Linked DNA regions of Rhodoligotrophos defluvii. The protein of the gene in region 2 binds, or shares a complex with, the protein of the main gene of each other region. Links are inferred from orthologs where the notes say so. Each region holds a gene or a part of one and is shown on either strand. Other genes may lie near its edges. The genes, in order: E4P09_RS15680 and pnp.

Region 1 (11,206 bases), on a different replicon or contig from region 2:
CGGTTCAAGGGCTATCAGACCGCCGAAATCCTCGGGCAACACTTCTCCCGCTTCTACACGGAGGAGGATCGCACGAAGGGATTGCCTGAGCTTGGCCTCAGGACCGCCGAAGTTGAGGGCAGGTTCGAAGGTGAGGGCTGGCGCGTCCGCAAGGACGGAACACGGTTTTGGGCGCATGTCCTGATCGATTCGATCCGCGAACCCACGGGGAGGCTCGTGGGCTATGCGAAGATCATCCGTGATCTGACCGGCCGCAGGCGCGCAGAGGAACTGCTTCGGAAAAGCCAGGAGCAGTTCCGTTTGCTGGTCCAGGGGGTCACGGACTATGCGATTTTCATGCTCGATCCGGCAGGCCGGGTGAGCAGCTGGAACATGGGTGCCCAGCGCATCAAGGGCTATCTCCCGGAGGAGATCATCGGCGAGCACTTCTCGCGCTTCTATACCGAAGAGGACCGTGCCCGCGGCGAGCCGGAAAAGGCGCTCGCAACCGCGGCCAGGGAGGGGCGGTTCGAGAAGGAGGCGCAGCGCGTGCGCAAGGATGGCACGCGATTCTGGGCGCACGTGGTTATCGACCCCATCCGCGATGACGGCGGCCAGCTCATCGGCTTCGCCAAAGTGACCCGCGATATCACCGAGCGCAAGGAGGCACAGCGTGCCCTCGAGGAGGCGCGCGAAGCCCTGTTCCAGTCCCAAAAAATGGAAGCCATCGGCCAGCTGACCGGCGGCATAGCTCATGACTTCAATAACCTGCTCATGGCCGTGATCGTCAGCCTCGAGTTCCTGCGCAAGCGCATGCCGCAAGACCCTGCCCTCCTGCGCCTGCTGGACAACGCGCTCCAGGGGGCGCATCGCGGCGCCTCCCTGACCCAACGCATGCTCACCTTCGCCCGCCGGCAAGCGCTCAATTACACAGCGGTGGATGTGCCGAGTCTCGTTCGCGGCATGACGGATCTCATCCAGCGCTCTATCGGTCCGTTGGTGATGATCGAGACACGCTTTCCCCTCGATCTGCCCCGCGTTCAGACCGATGAAAATCAGCTCGAAACAGCGCTGCTCAATCTGGTGGTGAATGCCCGCGACGCGATGCCGGAAGGAGGACAGGTCATCATTGCCGCTCGCGAGGAGATCGTCGGCAGCCATAATTCCGCGCGGCTCAAGCCCGGGCGTTATGTGTGCCTTGCGGTACAAGACACCGGGATGGGCATGGACGAGGAGACATTGGCCCGGGCGATGGACCCGTTCTTCACCACAAAAGGGGTAGGGAAGGGCACCGGCCTCGGCCTGTCGATGGTTCAGGGGCTCGCCGAGCAGTCGGGCGGGCGGCTGGTGCTCGTGAGCGAGAAGAACGTAGGCACCACGGCCGAGCTCTGGCTGCCCGTCGCGGAGACCTATGAGCAAGGGCTGGCGGCGCGCTTGGCCGTGCCCGGCGAGGCAGAATCGCGCAAGCCGAGTGCACTGGTGATCCTGGCGGTTGACGATGACGGTTTGGTGTTGATGAGCACCAGCGCCATGCTCGAGGATCTCGGCCACGAAGTCATCGAGGCAGCCTCCGGGGCGGAAGCCCTGGAGACGCTCCGCAGCAATAAGCGCGTGGACCTGGTGATCACCGACCAGGTGATGCCACAGATGACGGGGACGCAGCTGGCCGCCGCCATCAGGGCCGAATGGCCCGACCTCCCGGTGATCATCGCCACAGGCTATGCCGAACTGCCGGAGGACGTCGCCGCCGTTCTGCCGAAACTCTCGAAGCCATTTCGACAGGACGACCTCAGCCGCATCATAGCAGAGGTCATGCCGGCCTGAGCAACGAGCCACTTCGGCTCGGCCAGGACTCGGCACGCGGAACGGAAACGCATTTCATGGAACGGGGCGCTGCACTTGATCGTTCTGGGGCTGCACTTATCTTGAAATGGCCGCGGGTGACTGATTCGCGGCCGCCAAATGGTACAAGCCGATGATAATGTTCGAGACTGCGCGCTCGGGCGTCAGTCGACACTGGCCTGTCGCCGAGGCCCGTTTGCAAGGCGCTGTGCGCCAGAAGGCTGGCCATGCCTAAGGCATGAGGTGAACACCGGCTGCAGCAGGAATCGAGCCATAGCCAATCCCAAGCGATGACAATCAACGGAGGTTGCGTGTGACCGCGCGCGCACTGAGCGAACTGAACTCGGGTGCTTTCGAGCCAGATATGGTTTCGGCCATGCTGGCGGCTTACAACAAGGCGGTGAACGCCCTCGGTACCCGCTCCGACGAGCCCACGCGATTGAGAATCGCCCACGCCATTATCGGTTTCGCCACGCAGGGAGAAAGCGACCCCGGCCGCCTGTGCGAAAAGGCGCTGGCGATCGTCTAGTCAGACTTCGCCCCGCCCGTGAATGGGATGGGCGATCGGAGCCCGACGCCCGCAGAGCTGCATCAGCAGAGCGCCTTGCACGAGCCGCTGCCTCTCACCTCAGCCACCGTCTTGGTCAACGCGTCGAGCCCGACCGCGCCGGGCAGGAACTTGTCGCCGATGACGAAGGCCGGCGTGCCCTGAATACCAAGCTCGCGAGCGAGCCTGTAGCCGTCCTCGATTTGCGCGGTAACCGCCTCGCCCTGCATATCCGCCTTCAGCTTTTCCAGATCGAGGCCGACCTTCTTGGCCGTGGCAAATACGGCCGCCTCGTCCAACGAGCCGTTATGGGCCATCAGCGCGTTGTGGAATTCCCAATACTTATCCTGGTTCTTGGCGGCAATCGCCGCCTTTGCGGCGACCAGCGAACCAGGCCCGAGGATCGGGAACTCCTTCAGCACGAAACGGACATTCTTGTCCTGCTTCAGAAGCGCCATGAGATCCGGCTGGGAGCGCTTGCAGTACCCGCAGTTGTAGTCGAAGAACTCGACCACGGTGACATCGCCCTCGGGGTTGCCCGCCACGAAGTCCTTCTCATCGCGGAAAATGGCCTTCGCATTCTCCTTGATGGCATCAGCCGCCTGCGCGAGCTGCTGCTGCTGCTCCTTCTGGTCGAGCGCCTGGATCACCTCACGCAGGAATTCGGGATTTTCCAGCAAGTACTGCCGGATGGTCTCGATGATCTCGCCGCGCTGGGCATCGTTGAATTCCGCCGCGGACAATCGGCTGTCCATGGCCGGCACGGCGAGCAGGCAGGCGAGGCTCACGGCCGTGAGCAGACGTCGGGCAAAATGCATCAAGACCTCTCCGAAACACCAGGTTGTGAATCCGGACTATACAGGGCTTAGTCCTTACCAACCTTCACATTCAGGATATCGTTCGCGCGGATCCATTCGGGCGTGCCGCGCTTGAACGCGGCAAGCGAGCGCTTGGCCTTCTGCTTGGCAAGCTCGACGTCGCCGCTGATCAAAGCGGCCTCAGCCGTCTCCAGATCCGCCATGGGGATATTGTTGCGTCGCGCGTAGGCGATGGCGAGCTGGGCGTGCAGTTCGGAGGAATCCGTCTCGTAGCGCTTCGCCCGCTGCAGCTGCTGGATCGCCGGCTCGATCAGTCGATCATCATTGGTGTTGAGCATGGCTTGGGCCAGCATGATGCGGACCAGGCCCTGATTGGGCATGAGTTCCACCGCCTTCTGCAGGGCGGGCACCGCCTCCCTGACCTTGCCCGATTCGAGCAGTGCCTGGCCGCGCAGTTCCCAGAAATAAGGATTGTTCGGCTGCGCTCTCTGCAAGGGCTCGAGTTCGGCGAGGGCGCCTCTGAGATCCCCCGTGCGGAAGGCGGCAATGGAGCGCGCATAGCGGGCGGGCGCGCTGGTGTCGCTGGTGGGATAGCGCTGATAGACCCGCTGGGGCGAGGTCAGGAACCCCATCAGCTTGGCCTGCACCATCGCATGGCGCGCCTTGAGCGCGGGGCTGTCTCCCGCATCGAAATAGGGGCTCTTGCGGGCGTTGATCTCGAGATTGCGCACCCGGTCCAGCGGCATCGGGTGGCTCAGCACGTAAGGGTCGACAGGCACCGACGAGGCGAGGGATTCGTTCGACAGCCTCTCGAACAGGTCGATCATGCCGCGCGCCGACTGCCTGGTGGCCGTGAGATACTTCAACGCCGCCTGGTCTGCCGCCGATTCCTGCGCACGGGCATAGGAAAGCAGGTTGCGCTCGGCGAGCGACTGGCCGCCCAGCATGATTCCCTGGCCGCTGCGGGCCAGTTCGCCCTGGCCGGCCAGACCTGCCCCGATCATGGTCGCCGCACCGACCAGCATGCCGATGATCGCCGCGGTGCTGGCCTTGTCCAGCTGCTTTTGCATGCGCGACAGGTGCCCGCCGGCAATGTGCCCGGTCTCGTGGGCCAACACGCCGATCACCTCGTTGGGCGTTTCCGCCCTGGTGAGCAGGCCGGTGTGAATGAAGATCCGCTGCCCGCCGGCGACAAAGGCGTTAATGGTATCCGAGTTGATGATGTAGACCTGCACCGCTTCAGGCTTCAGGCCGGCCGCCCGGAACAGGGGGGTCGCATAGTCGCGCAGCAGCTGTTCGATCTCGTTGTCGCGGATCAAGGGCAGGCTGGCCGCCTTGGCCTGGGGCACGGGAATTCCGCCGGCCGCCACCGAAACGGCCGTCAGGCCGGCGAGGCAGCGAACGGCGATACCTCTTATGATCCGATGCAGTAGAGCCATGAGCGCACCGTTGTCTGAAAGCTCACCGTTTGTCGTGAAATGCGGCAATACTGCGGCCCGTGGGGCACGCCGCTTCGGGCCTCGCGATCACATCTTTGCGCCACGCCCGACCGCCGCACCAGCGGCAACGGGAGGGGGACCGGTGTTTGCGTCCCCCTCACCAACTGCACCGCGCAATCCTGCTCAATGCCTGAACAGTCGCGCCCGCTGCCACCACCCGCGGCGCGCGGGGCGCTCCGGCTGGGGCTCCGGCGCCGCACTCACCTGAGCCACTTCAGGCTGGCGCGCCTCCTCGGCGTGTTCCGGTTCGGCCGGCACGGGCGTCAGGTCGTCGGTCGGCGCCGTGGATTCGGCCGGATGCGGCCCAACCGCTTCGCCATTCGATGGCCGCGCCACAGATGCTGGTGGTTCCTGTGGAGCCTCTGTCGGCGCCTCGCCGGCCGCCTCTGTCGGGACTGCCGTCTCGGTGATCTCCGGGCCCTTCACGGCTGGCTGCTCGGCGGCTTGCGCCGCCGGCTTGGCTTTGGCCTTGGCGCGGGGCCGCCGCCTCGGTTCCGCTTTCGCGCTGTCGACCGCCGCCTCCTGGGCTGCCGGCTCGGCCGTGGTCGCGGCCTCCTCGCCAGGCTGGGCGGCCTTGCGTGCACGGCTACGCCGTGGTCGCTTGGCCGGTGCTGGTGCCGCCTCCGGCGCGGCTTCCGCTAGAGCCTCGCCCGTGGGGGCCGGCGCCGCTGGAGCCAGCTCGGCCTCGGCGGTGCCGATTTCCAATTCGATCACGTCGGAGGCTTCGGGCGCCTCGAGCGGACCGCCGGCAACCGCATCGCTCAAGGCGACGGAGATGCCGTCATCATTCTCGTAGACGGGCTGCTCCCGTCCATGTCTGCCGCGATGGCGGTCCTCCGAACGGCGCTTCCGGTCGAATTTTTCGCGCGCGACCTGCGGTTCGGCCCCTGCCTCGAACTCGGGGATGAAAACGTCGCCGACCTCCGGCTGCGGTCCTGCGCCAGGATCGACCCAGCCGCCAGTGGCGGTTGCGCCATGCTCAGCCTCATGACCATGGCGCCGGCCGCCGCGCCGGCCCCGCCTGCGCCGACGGCGGCGGCCGCCTTCTTCGGCGTCATGGCCGTTGCGCTCGCGCCGGTGCTCGCCCGGGCCGCCGTGGGCCGCTTCGGCGGCCTCCACCTGCTCGGCCACCGCATCGGCCAGCTCTTCGTCTGCAACCGCCTCTTCCGGCGCCACCTCGGCAAAGGCGGTGTCGACCTGCACGGCGGCGGGCAACGGCCGGGTCGGCCGACCCTCTGCGCGCTCGACCTTGAAGTTCTCGTTGCGCAGGTCCGTGCTGGGCTCCAGATAGATCGAAGCTCTATAGGCCTGCTCGATCGTGAGCACGTTGTGCCGCTTCTGGTTGAGCAGATAGAAGGCGACCTGAGGATCGCAGCGGACCGTCACGTCCTCGGCCCGGCGCATCAGGTGCTCTTCAACGCCCCGCAACACCGACAGGGCACAGGATTCTATCGAGCGGACCACCCCGCGGCCAAGGCACGTGGGGCAGGACACGGTCGAGCCCTCAAGCATCCCGACCCGCAGCCGCTGCCGCGACATTTCCAGAAGCCCGAAATGGCTGATGCGGCCGACCTGAATGCGGGCGCGGTCGTTCTTCAGCGCCTCCTTCATGCGGCGCTCCACCGCACGATTGTTGCGCTTCTCCTCCATGTCGATGAAGTCGATGACGATCAGGCCGGCAAGATCGCGCAGGCGCAACTGCCGGGCGATTTCGTCGGCCGCTTCGAGATTGGTCTTGAGCGCCGTATCTTCGATATTGTGCTCGCGCGTGGACTTGCCCGAGTTCACGTCGATCGAGACCAGCGCCTCGGTCTGATTGATGACGATGTAGCCGCCGGAGCTCAAGGTGACGGTGGGTGAGAACAGGCCATCCAATTGGCTTTCGACCTGATACCGGCTGAACAGCGGCCGCGGCTCCTGATAGAGCTTCACATTGCGCGCATGGCTCGGCATGAGCATTTTCATGAACTCGCGCGCCTCGCGGTGGGCCGCCGCGCCTTCGACCAGGATCTGCTCCACATCCTTGGTGTAGAGGTCGCGAATCGCCCGCTTGATCAGGCTGCCTTCCTCGTAGATCAGCGTCGGCGCCGTGGATTTCAGCGTCAGGTCGCGAATGCTCTCCCACTGCCGCAGCAGATAATCGTAATCTCGCTTGATCTCCGCCTTGGTGCGGTTGGCACCGGCGGTGCGGACGATGACGCCCATGCCCTCCGGCACATCCATTTCCCGCGCCACTTCCTTCAGGCGCCGCCGGTCGTTGGCGTCCGTGATCTTGCGCGAAATTCCGCCGCCGCGCCCAGTGTTCGGCATCAGCACGCAGTAGCGTCCGGCAAGGGACAGATAGGTGGTCAGTGCCGCGCCCTTATTGCCGCGCTCTTCCTTCACCACCTGCACCAGCAGGATCTGCCGACGCTTGATCACCTCCTGAATCTTGTAGACGCGCTTCACATTGCGCTTGAAGCCGGAAGCCTCTTCCAGAGCATCGTCTGATCCGACGGAATCGACCGCCTGAGCTTCGGGATCTTCATCGATCTCCTCGACCGTCCCGCCGTTCGTTCGGCCGCTCTCTTCGCCGTCGGCCGCTGCGCGGCCGGCCTTGACGTCCGCGCCGTTGCCATTCATGGCCGATGCCGATGCGGCATCACCATTGGCGTGCTCCGTGCCGTTGCTGCCGGTGGGCCCGTCCTCGCTCGCCTTCTCGAAATCGTCGTCGGACGCGCGCTGGTTGCGGGATTCCTCCTTGAGCAGTGCCTGACGGTCGGCCACCGGAATCTGATAATAGTCGGGGTGGATTTCGCTGAAGGCAAGAAAGCCGTGGCGGTTGCCGCCGTAGTCGACGAAGGCCGCCTGCAGCGACGGTTCTACGCGCGTCACCTTGGCGAGATAGATATTGCCGCGGATTTGTTTTCGCGACGACGACTCGTAGTCGAATTCCTCAATCTTGTTCCCACGCAGCACGACCACCCGGGTCTCCTCCGGGTGCGCCGCGTCGATCAGCATAGTGCTTCCCATGTTTTTCTGTCTCCCACGCCCGCGCGGAATGCAATGCATAGCCGCCGGTCTGGCATGCGGCATCCAAAGCCGCGGCCATCACCGCCGGAACAGCGCGAGCGCATCGTGTTGTCCAGGAAGCAGGCGGGGTTTTGCAGTGCCGAAAGGGGGCGGACGGAACGCTGGAAACTCCGGAGAGCCTCTCTTCCAATGCGGGTCTGCCCAAACCAATCTCAGCCGACTTATGCAACAGCCTGTTCCGATTCAGTTCATATCGCTCCAAACCCATGGAGCAGCTTCAAAGTCCTCCTCTGCAGGACAAAGTCCCGCTGGAAGCAGGAGCATATGCAACCTGCAAGAGCAGGTCTGCAATTCGAACGGCCAGCCAGTCGGCTCAGAGCAATGCGACCAAAAGGCCAGCGCGTGAAAAAACTGCAGAGGCATCATACACCACAGTGATCCTGGCGCATAATGACCTCAGTGCCCTAATTAGCGGACATGGTCGAAGCTTGGCAAGTGCAGTTGCTGTTCCCAGGCACTTGGCCAAGGCTTGACCCACGTCGCGCGGCTCCCATACTCAATCTGGCTTCCAGCCGCGGGCCGGGGCAACGGAAAAGTCAGATTTTACGTAATCTTTAGTTAACTGCTCCCTCATAGTCTGCCATATGCACGGAACGGTTCGGGCGGCGGTGCCGGTTCCGGGCGTATGTGATGTTTCGGGTCGGCGAAAGGGCGCTGCGCAGTGAAACCGGGCAACCACGCACGGGTGTCGCGAAATCTGCGCGTCTGGATGTTCTTTTGCCTGCTAGCCACCTGTATTCCTACTCTTTTCCAGCAAGGTCCCGCGCCGGCCTTTGCCCAAGACGGCGCCAGCAGCAGGATTGAGGCGATCGGCGCCAGAGTCGCCGGCGACCAGCGCAAGACCCGCTTCGTGCTCGATCTCAGCCGGCCAGCCGCCTACACCGTCACCGTCGTGCCGGACCCGTTCCGGGTGGTCATCGACATGCGCGGGGTAATCTTCAGCCTCCCGGCCGGTATCGGCAAGCTGGGCCGCGGTCTCGTTCGCGAATATCGCTACGGCCGTTTCGACGGCGACAAGGCGCGCATCGTGATCGATACCAGCGCGCCGGTGCTGATCGACCGCACCTTCCTGGTCGAGCCTGCCGACGGCGGGCCGGCACGCATGGTCATCGACCTCATCGAAACAGATGTGGCCACCTACGCAAAAATCAAGGAACGGCTGGATCGCGAGCAAGCGAACGCGACGGCGCACATAGAACCGCGACGAGGGATCGGCGCCGATAGCCCGGGGGCCGATACAACGGGTTCTGAAGGAGCCGGCGCCGCTCCATCCCGCAGCATCGGCAAGCCACCGCTGCCCAAGCCCCGTCCGCAAAAAAAGTCGCTGCTGGCCGCATTGACTCCCTTGGATTTGGACAGCGACGCTGCCGTCGCGCCCGACGCGGCGAGGCCGGTGGTCAAGGACAATGCACGGGTGGAGCCGACCGCCGTGTTTTCCCCGGCAGCGACCGGCAGCGCGGAGCCCGTGCCGCCGGCGCTGCCTGCAAAGCCGAAGGGGAAGCCGGTGGTGGTCATCGATCCGGGGCACGGGGGCGTCGATCCCGGCGCCATCAGCCGGTCGGGCACCCGCGAGAAGGACGTGGTGCTCGGATTCGCGCGGGCTCTGCGCGACGCCCTGCAGGCGACCGGGCGCTACGACGTGAAGATGACCCGCGCGGACGACACGTTCATCAGCCTCGGCGGCCGCGTGGCCATCGCCCAGAAGCACGGCGCCGATCTGTTCATCTCGATCCACGCGGATTCGCTGAAGCGCGGCGTTGCACGCGGCTCCACGGTCTACACCCTGTCCGACAAGGCCTCGGACCAGGAGGCGGCCGAGATCGCCGCCTCCGAAAACAAGGCCGATCTGGTCGGCGGCATTCCTCCCGAAGCCGAGAGCGAGGGGCTCGCCGATATTCTCGTGGACCTCGTGCAGCGGGAAACCCGCAACCATTCGATGTTCTTCGCCAACACCCTGGTCAGCCAGCTGCAGGATGCGACCAGGCTGAACAGCAAGCCTCATCGGTATGCGGGCTTCCGGGTGCTGCGCGCGCCCGACGTGCCCTCGGTGCTCTTGGAACTCGGCTATCTCTCGAGCCCCGAGGACGAGAAGCTCCTGACGTCCGCCGCCTGGCGCAAGCGGGTCGCCCGCTCCATTGTCTCGGCGGTGGACGGTTTCTTCGGCACCCACGTTTCGCAGCGCCGCTAGGCCAAAGCTTTCCGGCCTGCGATGCCACGTCGCTGCCATATTGCGCCGATATCCCCGGCGATATCGCTCGACTGTGCCATCACTTTCGGCTTATCCCTGTCGGGGAATGCTGTCGCGAGCCGCGAAGCGTGATAGGATGCACGGATGATTTGCGGCTTGGGGGGAGCGGGTTCCGGCTCAGACCCGGCAATCCACGTGAATGGGTGCTGGTCGTGTTCAGCAACATTGGCCGGGGGCTGGCTGGCAGCACGCCGTGGGCCTCGAGAAGATAGAGCTTCATGCTGAGATTTTTTGGCTATCTCTTTGCCGTCGGCTTCATTCTGTTCGGTGCAGCGGCCGCTGTCGCCGGCTATGTGGTCTGGACCATGTCCGACGAGCTGCCGGACTACCGGCAGCTGGCTGAGTACGAGCCGCCGGTGACCACCAGGGTTCATGCGGCGGATGGCACGCTGATCGCCGAATATGCCCGCGAGCGCCGCCTCTATGTGCCGGTCAGCGCCATTCCGACGCTGGTCATCAATGCCTTTCTCGCGGCGGAGGACAAGAGCTTCTACCAGCATGGCGGGCTCGATCCGTTCGGCATCGCGCGCGCCGTCGTCACCAATGTCGAGAACTATCTCCATGGCGGCGGCCACATGGTGGGCGCCTCCACCATCACCCAGCAGGTCGCCAAGAATTTCCTTCTGACGAATGAGCGGACCCTCGACCGGAAGCTCAAGGAAGCGCTGCTGGCTATGCGCATCGAGCAGGCCTATTCCAAGGACAAGATTCTCGAGCTCTATCTCAACGAGATCTATCTCGGCTTCGGGGCATACGGGGTTGCGGCGGCGGCGCTCAACTATTTCGGCAAATCGCTGAATGACCTCACACTGGCCGAGGCTGCCTATCTTGCCGCGCTGCCGAAGGCGCCGGCCAATTACCATCCCACCCGCTATACCGCGCGCGCCGTGGAGCGGCGCAATTGGGTGCTGCAGCAGATGTCAGCGAACGGCTTCGTCTCGCGGGAGGAGGCCGAGGCGGCCATGAAGGCGCCGCTCGCCATCAACCCGCGCTCCATCGGCGCCGAGCTGTTCTCCGCCGAGTACTTCACCGAGGAGGTGCGCCGGGAGGTGCTCGAGCTCTATGGGGAAAAGAAGCTCTATGACGGCGGTCTTTCCATCCGCACCACCCTGCAGCCCGCCTTGCAGATCTACGCGCGACAGGTGCTCAACCGCGGGCTTGTGAAGTTCGACCGCGCCCGTGGGTATCGCGGGCCGGTGAA
Region 2 (9,609 bases):
CGCTTCTACGAAATGGCGATCGGCTAAGGTCCTGCGATGGGCATTGAGCCGCCGCGGGGCCGGTGCTATCGGAGCGTTCATTTTTTGAAGGAGATTCGCTCGTGACATTCACGCTCTATTACAAGGCCGGCGCGTGCTCGCTGGCGCCCCATATCGTCGCCTGCGAAGCCGGGATCCCGCTGGACCTGGTATCCGTCGACCTCGCGACCAAGAAGACCGAAACCGGCGATGACTATCTGGCCGTCAACCCGAAAGGCTATGTCCCGGCACTCGAGCTTGACAACGGCCAGGTGCTCACAGAGGTGGCCGTGGTCGTGCAGTATCTTGCCGACCGGAAGCCGGAGGCAAGCCTGATTCCGCCGGCCGGCTCTCTAGACCGCTATCGGGTCCAGGAATGGCTCGCCTTCACCGGTGCCGAGCTGCACAAGAACTATTTCCCGCTGTTTGTGGCCAATGCCCCGGAAGCCGCGAAGGAGTTGGCCCGCTCCGTGCTGGCGCAACGGCTCAAGGTGGTGGACCAGGCGCTCGCGCGAAACCCCTTTCTGACGGGGGATACTTTCACCGTCGCCGATGCCTATGCATGGGTCGTGCTGAGCTGGTCCCGTCGCGCGGGCGTGGACCTCAGCGCCTACCCCGGCATCCTTCGCTTCCTGGAGGACGTCCGCGCGCGTCCAGCCGTGCAGCGGGCCCGGAGCGAGGAGGGCCTTGCCTGAGGCGCAAGGGTTCCCCTGCGCCCGTTACAGCATGGTGGGCAGCACGCGGTCTGGCGGCGTGTGCCCATCGACGAAGGTCTTGATGTTGATGATGACCTTCTCGCCCATGTCGATGCGACCCTCGATCGTTGCCGAGCCCATATGAGGCAGCAACACGGCGCGCGAGCACTTGATGAGCCGTGGATTGACGGCCGGCTCATGCTCGAACACGTCGAGGCCGGCCCCGGCCAGCTCGCCGGCCTCCAGCATGCGCGCAAGGGCGTTTTCGTCGATAACCTCGCCGCGCGACGTGTTCACGATGATGGCCGTGGGCTTCATCAGCCGCAGCCGGCGTGCGTTCAGCAGGTGGTAGGTGGCGGGCGTGTGGGGGCAGTTGACCGAGATCACGTCCATGCGCGCCAGCATCTGGTCGAGGCTTTCCCAGTAGGTCGCCTCCAGCTCCTCCTCGAGGCGCGCGTTGACCGGCCGCCGGTTGTGATAGTGGATCTGCAGGCCGAAGGCCTTGGCCCGCCGTGCGACCGCCGAGCCGATGCGGCCCATGCCGATGATGCCCAGGCGCTTGCCATAGATGCGGTGGCCGAGCATCCAGGTCGGCGACCAGCCAGTCCAGGGTTTTTCGCCGCCGATGATCGCTGCCCCCTCGGTGAGACGGCGCGCCACGGCCAGAATGAGGGCCATGGTCATGTCGGCGGTGTCTTCGGTGAGTACTCCCGGCGTGTTGGTGACGATGATTCCCCGCGCGCTGGCGGTTTCCACATCGATGTTGTCGACGCCGGTGCCGAAATTGGCGATCAATCTGAGCTGCGGACCAGACTGCGACAGCACCGCCTTGTCGATACGGTCCGTCACCGTCGGCACCAACACGTCAGCGGTCTGCACCGCGTGAACAAGCTCGGCCTGGGACAGCGGCATATCGTCCAGGTTCAATCGCGTGTCGAAGAGCTCGCGCATGCGCGTTTCCACCACGTCCGGCAGCTTACGCGTGACGATCACCAGCGGCTTCCGCTTCGGCATTGAGCCCCTCCTCAACCTGGAACGGGTGTGGCGCTCCCGCTCAGCCCCTCCTATAGGCTGAGGCACACTCTTTAAGTCCGGATGGTGCTTGTGTAAACTGCGCAGGCAAGGACACAGGGCTTCTCCTGGCCCAGCTCGATCAGCAGACTCAACACGTTTTGGAAACGGTTTCTATGCTCTTGTCCCGGATCGTGGGTGAGATAGACGCCGGGTGATTCGCGCATGAAGCAAAGGAGCAGACGTGCGGCATCTCTCGCCGTCATCCTGATGGGCGCGGTGGCGCTGGCGCTCGCCGTGGCCGGCACTGCCGGCCTCAATCAGCTGGCCAACGCGACGGGAGAGGAGGCGAAGTCGGATGCGGCACCGAGCGGGTCCCGCACGCTCGGGCCCAGCGGCTTGCCGCTGCCCCGCTTCGTCAGCCTCAAGTCGGACGAGGTGAACGTGCGCCGTGGTCCTAGCAGCGAGCACCAGATCGTATGGGTGTATTCCCGGCGCAACCTGCCAGTGGAGATCATCGCCGAGTTCGAGAATTGGCGCCGGGTGCGCGACAGTGACGGGGAGGAGGGCTGGGTGTATCACAGCCTGCTGTCGAGCCGGCGCACCGTATTGGTCTCGCCCTGGAAGGAAGGGGCAAGCACCATGATGATGCAGCAGTCAGACGAGAGCAGCCGGCCGGTCGCCAAGGTGGAGTCGGGCGTCCTCGGCTTTGTGCAGCAATGTACAGGACGCTGGTGCCGGGTGCAGATCGGCAGCTATAGCGGCTGGCTGCCGCAGAACATGCTGTGGGGCGTCTATCCCGGCGAGAAGATCGAATGAAGCTGGCTCAGCTTTCCTGAGCCAGACGGATGATGACGTCGATGCGCGAGATCGACGTGCCTTCCGGCGCTTCCGGAATGCCGACCACCTGCAGCTCATCACTCTCGATATCCACCAGCTTGCCGGTGTTTTCGACGAAAAAGTGATAATGGTTGGAGGTGTTTGTGTCGAAATAGGTCTTGGCGCCCTCGACCGCAACCTCACGCAGCAAGCCTGCGCGCGTGAACTGGTTGAGGGTGTTGTAGACGGTGGCCAGCGAAACCGGCACGCGCGCCCGCACCGCCTCATCGTGCAGCTCTTCCGCCGTGACGTGACGATCGCCAACGCTGAACAGAAGGCGAGCCAGCGAGACGCGCTGCCGGGTCGGACGCAGGCCTGCATGCCGCAGCTTGGCTACGACAGTCGCCTCTCCAGCCTGAAGCACCGGTTCATTCATTCAGCAACCTTCGTCCATTCAACAAGACATCGCCGCGTTTTTGACGACGCGGTGAGAATGCCTCGCATGTAGCATTTGTGGGAGGCGCCAGCAAGTTTCATTCCGCCGCATAGCATGGCGTCTCACCATGAGGTGGCGAGAGGCTTTCAGCGACGGCTCTGGTATGATAGGAAGCGGCAAAGCCGCGAGGCCAGCACCACGCGGCTGTGGCAGCGCCACGCATATCTAGGTTCAAACATAGGGCCTTGATGCAAAAAGGCTCAATTGCAAACAAAGCTTGGGCAAGGAATGCTTCAGCGGAAATCGAGCTATGGCTATGAGGAACTGCTCGCCTGTGCCCGGGGCGAGCTATTCGGTCCGGGAAACGCGCAGCTTCCGCTTCCGCCCATGCTCATGTTCGACCGGATTTCCTCGATCTCGGAGCAGGGCGGGGAATATGGCAAGGGCGAGATCGTCGCCGAGCTCGATATAAAGCCGGATCTGTGGTTCTTTCCGTGCCATTTCCTGGGTGATCCGGTGATGCCGGGCTGCCTCGGTCTCGATGCTCTCTGGCAGCTTCTCGGCTTTTTCCTGGGCTGGCTGGGCAGCCCAGGCAAGGGGCGTGCGCTCAGCGTCGGGGAGGTAAAATTCACCGACATGGTTGTGCCGTCTGTCACGAAGGTCGAATATGTTGTGAATCTCAAGCGCGTGATCCAGCGCAAGCTGACGCTTGGGATTGCCGACGGCCTGCTGAAGGCCGACGGCCGTGCGCTTTATACCGCACAGGATTTGAAGGTCGGCCTCTTCACCCCAAGTAAGGCGTGAGGACCGGGCATCGACAACAGATAGAAGGACCGAGCCGTGAGGCGTGTGGTCGTAACAGGACTAGGTATCGTATCGAGCATAGGCAATAACAGCCAGGAAGTGCTGGCCTCCCTGCGCGAGGCGAAGTCAGGCATCAGCCGCGCAAAAGAATATGCAGAGCTGGGGTTCCGCTGCCAGGTGCATGGCGCCCCGACACTGGAACCCGGCGAGGCGGTGGATCGGCGCGCCATGCGCTTCCTCGGCGGCGGGGCGGCCTGGAACCACGTGGCGATGGAACAGGCCATCCGGGACGCAGGCCTAGAGCCGGACGAGGTCTCGAACCCGCGCACCGGGATCGTGATGGGCTCGGGCGGCCCTTCCACCCGCGCGATCGTGGAGGCGGCGGACATCACCCGGGAGAAGGGCCCTAAACGGATAGGGCCATTCGCGGTACCCAAGGCGATGTCGTCCACCGCTTCGGCAACGCTCGCGACCTGGTTCAAGATCAAAGGCGTCAACTACTCCATCTCCTCCGCCTGCGCCACCTCGACCCATTGCATCGGCAATGCGGCCGAGCTCATCCAGTGGGGCAAGCAGGACATCGTCTTCGCTGGCGGATGCGAGGAGCTCGACTGGTCCCTGTCGAACCTGTTCGATGCGATGGGCGCCATGTCGTCGAAGTATAATGCAACGCCTGAGACGGCCTCTCGGCCTTATGACGTGAACCGCGACGGTTTCGTCATTGCCGGAGGGGCAGGCGTATTGGTGCTGGAGGAGCTGGAACACGCCAAGGCACGTGGCGCGAAGATCTACGCGGAGGTGGCGGGCTATGGCGCGACGTCCGACGGCTATGACATGGTGGCACCCTCCGGCGAAGGCGCGGAACGGTGCATGCGGCTGGCCATGGCCGGCCTGAACGGTGAAAGGATCGACTATATCAATCCGCATGCGACCTCGACACCAGCAGGGGATGGCCCGGAAATCGACGCGATCCGGCGCATCTTCGGCTCCGGTGACCAGTGCCCGCCGATTTCCGCCACCAAGGCGCTGACCGGCCATTCGCTCGGCGCGGCCGGGGTGCAAGAAGCGATCTATTCGCTGCTGATGATGCAGAACCGCTTCATCGCCGAAAGCGCCCATATCGAAGAGCTCGATCCCGCTTTCGCCGATATGCCCATCGTGCGGCAGCGGATCGACAATGTCGAAGTCAACACCGTGATGTCCAACTCCTTCGGGTTTGGCGGGACCAACGGAACGCTGATCTTCAGGAAATACGTGGCTTAAGGCGAAAGACCCGATTTCGAAATCAGGTGCTTTGCTCTAAGCTTTTTGATCGTGCGGCGCTGCCCAACGGTGATCACTTCCGGGCGTGCCGCTCCAGTCCGAAGGGGCGAGACTTATGGGAACGATGGTTCAGACGACGGAAAGCGGTCTCATGGCGGGCAAGCGGGGCCTGATCATGGGCGTGGCCAACGACCACTCCATCGCTTGGGGCATCGCGCTCACGCTCCGCAAGCATGGCGCGGAGCTGGCCTTCACCTATCAGGGGGAAGCTTTCGGCCGCAGGGTGAGGCCGCTTGCCGCGTCCGTCGGCAGCGATATCCTGCTGCCTTGCGACGTCGAAGATATCACGACCGTGGACGAGGTATTTGAGCAGCTGGGCAAGAGCTGGGGCAGCCTCGATTTCGTGGTGCATGCCATCGCCTATTCCGACAAGGGCGAGCTCAAGGGCCGCTATGCGGACACCACACGACAGAATTTCATCCGCACCATGGTGATCTCGTGCTTTTCGTTCACCGAGGTCGCCCGCCGGGCCGCGCCGCTGATGCCCAATGGCGGCTCGCTGCTCACACTCACCTATGGCGGCTCCACCCGGGTGATGCCGAATTACAATGTGATGGGGGTCGCCAAGGCAGGGCTCGAAGCCAGTGTCCGCTATCTCGCGGCCGACTACGGCCCGCAAAACGTCCGGGTGAATGCCATTTCCGCGGGACCTATGCGTACCCTCGCCGGCTCTGGTATTTCGGACGCCCGCATCATGTACAACTACCAGAAGAAGCACGCGCCGCTGAGGCGTACCGTGACCCTCGACGAGGTCGGCGGGGCGGCGCTGTATCTGGTCTCTGAGCTGTCCAACGGCGTCACCGGCGAGATCCATTACGTGGATTCGGGCTATAACATCATCTCGATGCCGCGCCCCGACGACATCAGCCGCGAAGCGGTCGAAGAGGAGCCGGTGGGGATCATCGCCCCGCGGGATGCCGCGCAGTAGACCTGCTCTCTTGGGCAACCGCGCAATGAAAAAGGCGCAAGCCGTTGTGGCTGCGCCTCATTCCCTGCTGCAAATCGGGGGCTGTGCTTGTCAGCCGCCGACTTCTTCCTTGGCTTCCGGGCTTGCCTGCTTGGTGAGATCGGCACCCGTCTCCTGGTCCACCGCCTTCATGGACAGGCGCACCTTGCCGCGTGGGTCGAAGCCGATCAGCTTCACCTTCACGGACTGGCCTTCCTTCACCACGTCGGAGACCTTCTCGACCCGGTGCGGCGCCAGTTCCGACACATGGACCAGACCGTCGCGGCTGCCGAAGAAGTTCACGAAGGCACCGAAGTCCACGACCTTGACCACCTTGCCGTCGTAGATCTCACCGATCTCCGGCTCGGAGACGATGCTCTTGATCCACTTGATGGCCGCGTCGATCTGGTCGCCCTTTGAGGAGGCGATCTTGATGGTGCCATCGTCGGAGATGTCGATCTTGGCGCCGGTCTTCTCGACGATCTCGCGGATGACCTTGCCGCCCGTACCGATGACCTCACGGATCTTATCCACCGGAATGGTCATGACCTCGATGCGCGGTGCGTGTTCGCCAAGACCGGAGCGGGCCGAGCCCAGCGCCTTGTTCATCTCGCCCAGGATGTGCATGCGCCCTTCGCGGGCCTGGAACAGCGCGGTACGCATGATCTCTTCGGTGATGCCGGAGATCTTGATGTCCATCTGCAGCGAGGTGATGCCTTCCTGGGTACCGGCCACCTTGAAATCCATGTCGCCCAGGTGGTCCTCGTCGCCGAGGATGTCGGAGAGCACCGCCACCCGGTCCTCTTCCTTGATCAGACCCATGGCGATGCCGGCCACCGGGCGCTTCAGCGGCACGCCCGCATCCATCAGCGCGAGCGAGGATCCGCACACCGTCGCCATGGACGACGAGCCGTTCGACTCGGTGATCTCCGAGACAACGCGGATCGTGTAGGGGAACTGCTCCTTGGAGGGCAGCAGCGGATGGACGGCGCGCCATGCGAGCTTGCCGTGGCCGATTTCCCGACGGCCGGTGAAGCCGGTGCGGCCGGTCTCGCCCACTGAGAAGGGCGGGAAATTGTAGTGCAGCATGAAGGACTCCTTGTAGGTTCCTTCAAGCGCATCCACAAACTGCTCGTCCTCGCCCGTACCCAAGGTGGTGAACACCAGCGCCTGCGTCTCGCCACGGGTGAACAGCGCGGTGCCATGAGCGCGCGGGATCACGCCAACCTGGCAGTCGATGGGGCGGATGTCGGTCAGGGTGCGCCCGTCGATGCGCTTGCCCGTGTCGAGGATGTTGCCGCGGACGATTTCCTTTTCAAGGGTCTTGAACGCCTCGCCCACCGCCTGAAGGTCAGCAGGGGTTTCGGCAGAGGCACCGGCAAGCGCCTCGACCACTTCGTCCTTGACCCGGCTTACCGCTTCCTGGCGCGCTGCCTTGGATACGACCGCATAGGCCTCGCGGAGCTTGGCTTCGGCCAGCGACTTCACCTTGGCATAGACCTCGCTCGTGTCGGGGAGCTGCACCTCGCGCGGCTCGCGCGCGGCCTTTTCGGCCAGGCGCACGATGGCGTCGATGACCGGCTGGAACGCCCGGTGCCCGAACATCACGGCGCCGAGCATGGCCTCTTCCGACAGCTCATGCGCTTCGGATTCGACCATCAGCACCGCGTCGGCGCTGCCCGCCACCACCAGATCGAGCTTGGTGTCCGGCATTTCCTGCAGGCTGGGGTTGAGCACATACTGGCCGTCGATATAGCCGACGCGCGCGGCCCCGATGGGGCCCATGAACGGGATGCCTGAAATCGTCAGAGCGGCCGATGCCGCCACCATGGAAACGATATCCGGATCGTTTTCCATGTCGTGCGAGATGACGGTGACGATCACCTGCGTCTCGTTGCGGAAGCCCGGGACGAAGAGCGGCCGTATCGGACGGTCGATCAGGCGGGAAACCAGGGTCTCCTTTTCCGAGGGCCGGGCCTCGCGCTTAAAAAAGCCGCCTGGAATCTTTCCGGCGGCATAGCTCTTCTCCTGATAGTTGACGGTCAGGGGGAAAAAGTCGACGCCCGGCTTGGCGGTGCGCTCGGCGACGGCGGTGGCAAGCACCGTGGTCTCGCCATAGGTTACCAATACGGCCCCGTCGGCCTGGCGCGCAATGCGGCCCGTCTCGAACTTGAGCGGCCGTCCACCCCATTCCAATTCTTCTGTGTGGATATCAAACATGTCGTACCTTCCTTAAGCCCTCGCCGCCTCACCAGTTCACTTCCCTGGCGGCATCCTATGGGCTTGCGGGTCGCCGACCCCGTGCCGGCGACCTCATGAAACGTGTTGCCCCCTGGACGGGGGCGAAAATCAGCGACGGATCCCCAGCTTCTTGATGATGGCCTGATAGCCGGCCTCATCCTTGCGCTTGAGATAATCCAGCAGCTTGCGACGGCGGCTGACCAGCTTCAACAGTCCGCGCCGGGAATGGTTATCCTTGGCATGGGTCTGGAAATGCTCGGTCAGGTTCTTGATCCGCTCGGTCAGCACGGCAATCTGCACATAGGCCGAACCCGTGTCCGTGTCCGACTGGGCGTTGTCCTTGATGATCTCGAGCTTGCGCTCGGCAGTAATCGACATCGGGTAGCTCCTCTCAGTCTCGGCGGCCTCAATCAGGCCAGATTGAACACACGCTTTGGCTTGAGGGCTCCCTGGCTGATCTCGACAAGCGCCACGGGCTTGCCGTGAAGCTGTGCGAGAAAGGTGCCGTCGAGAACGGGAGCGTCTCTGCCGCGCATGATGACCGGCTGACCTCTCTTGAGGCGAGCCGCATCCGCACTGCCGATGGCCAGGGCCGGGATGTCGTCCAGCGCGGTCCCGACAGGGCGGAGAACTTCATAAAGGGCCTCGCGGCCGGGTGTCTTATCGCTCAATTCCTCCAGCTCTTCCAGCGAAATCATGTCGTCTGCGCCGAGCGGGCCGACGCGCAGCCGCCGCAGTGCCACCACATGTCCGTAACAGCCGAGCTGCCGGCCCATGTCGCGGGCCAACGCGCGAACATAGGTGCCAGGTCCGCATTCCGCTTCGAAGACGAAATGGTCATCATCCAGGATCTCCACAAGATCCAGCCGATCGATCACCACCTCGCGCGCGGCGATCGTCACGCTCTGGCCGGTGCGCGCCAGGTCATAGGCGCGCTCGCCGGCGATCTTGATGGCCGAAAACTGCGGGGGCGTTTGCATGATCACGCCGAGATAGTCGTCCAGAATGTCGTCCACCTGCTCGGGCGCCGGGCGGGTGGCGCTTTCGGCCGTGACCTCGCCTTCCATGTCATCCGTATTTGTCTCCTGGCCCCAGCGCACGGTGAATCGGTAGACCTTGGTGCCTTCCACAACGAAGGGCACGGTCTTGGTCGCCTCACCGAGCGCGATCGGCAACATGCCGGTGGCCAGCGGGTCGAGCGTGCCGCCATGGCCGGCCTTCTGGGCATTAAACAGCCGCTTCACCTGGGCAACCGCCTGGGTCGAGGTCATGCCCTTGGGCTTGTCCAGCAGAATCCAGCCATTGACCGCATCGCC

Evidence for each region.
Region 1: the proteins of pnp (region 2) and E4P09_RS15680 are in contact, whole or in part, in a cryo-EM structure (PDB 9QH0), measured with the Escherichia coli proteins. The link is inferred for Rhodoligotrophos defluvii from one-to-one orthologs.

What each region holds. Positions count from the first base shown.
Region 1 is NZ_SZZM01000003.1:291,460-302,665, reverse strand. The notes cover bases 4,609-8,050. They hold E4P09_RS15680 (Rne/Rng family ribonuclease), read right to left. Parts: upstream 7,698-8,050; coding sequence 4,809-7,697; downstream 4,609-4,808. Other genes in these bases: E4P09_RS15685 (M48 family metalloprotease), read right to left, coding at 4,609-4,625. Also shown: E4P09_RS15700 (hybrid sensor histidine kinase/response regulator), read left to right, coding at 1-1,803; E4P09_RS15695 (hypothetical protein), read left to right, coding at 2,135-2,350; E4P09_RS15690 (DsbA family protein), read right to left, coding at 2,413-3,186; more of E4P09_RS15685, read right to left, coding at 3,234-4,608; E4P09_RS15675 (N-acetylmuramoyl-L-alanine amidase), read left to right, coding at 8,419-9,945; E4P09_RS15670 (penicillin-binding protein 1A), read left to right, coding at 10,224-11,206. UniProt on the Escherichia coli protein: Endoribonuclease that plays a central role in RNA processing and decay. Required for the maturation of 5S and 16S rRNAs and the majority of tRNAs. Also involved in the degradation of most mRNAs.
Region 2 is NZ_SZZM01000001.1:905,362-914,970, reverse strand. What follows is about bases 5,699-8,678. They hold pnp (polyribonucleotide nucleotidyltransferase), read right to left. Parts: upstream 8,273-8,678; coding sequence 6,125-8,272; downstream 5,699-6,124. Other genes in these bases: rpsO (30S ribosomal protein S15), read right to left, coding at 8,402-8,671; fabI (enoyl-ACP reductase FabI), read left to right, coding at 5,699-6,034. Outside these bases: E4P09_RS04405 (HesA/MoeB/ThiF family protein), read left to right, coding at 1-27; glutathione transferase GstA, read left to right, coding at 102-713; E4P09_RS04395 (2-hydroxyacid dehydrogenase), read right to left, coding at 738-1,727; E4P09_RS04390 (SH3 domain-containing protein), read left to right, coding at 1,950-2,543; iron response transcriptional regulator IrrA, read right to left, coding at 2,551-2,979; 3-hydroxyacyl-[acyl-carrier-protein] dehydratase FabA, read left to right, coding at 3,268-3,783; fabB (beta-ketoacyl-ACP synthase I), read left to right, coding at 3,820-5,046; more of fabI, read left to right, coding at 5,162-5,698; tRNA pseudouridine(55) synthase TruB, read right to left, coding at 8,704-9,609. UniProt on the Escherichia coli protein: Involved in mRNA degradation. Catalyzes the phosphorolysis of single-stranded polyribonucleotides processively in the 3'- to 5'-direction. Also involved, along with RNase II, in tRNA processing.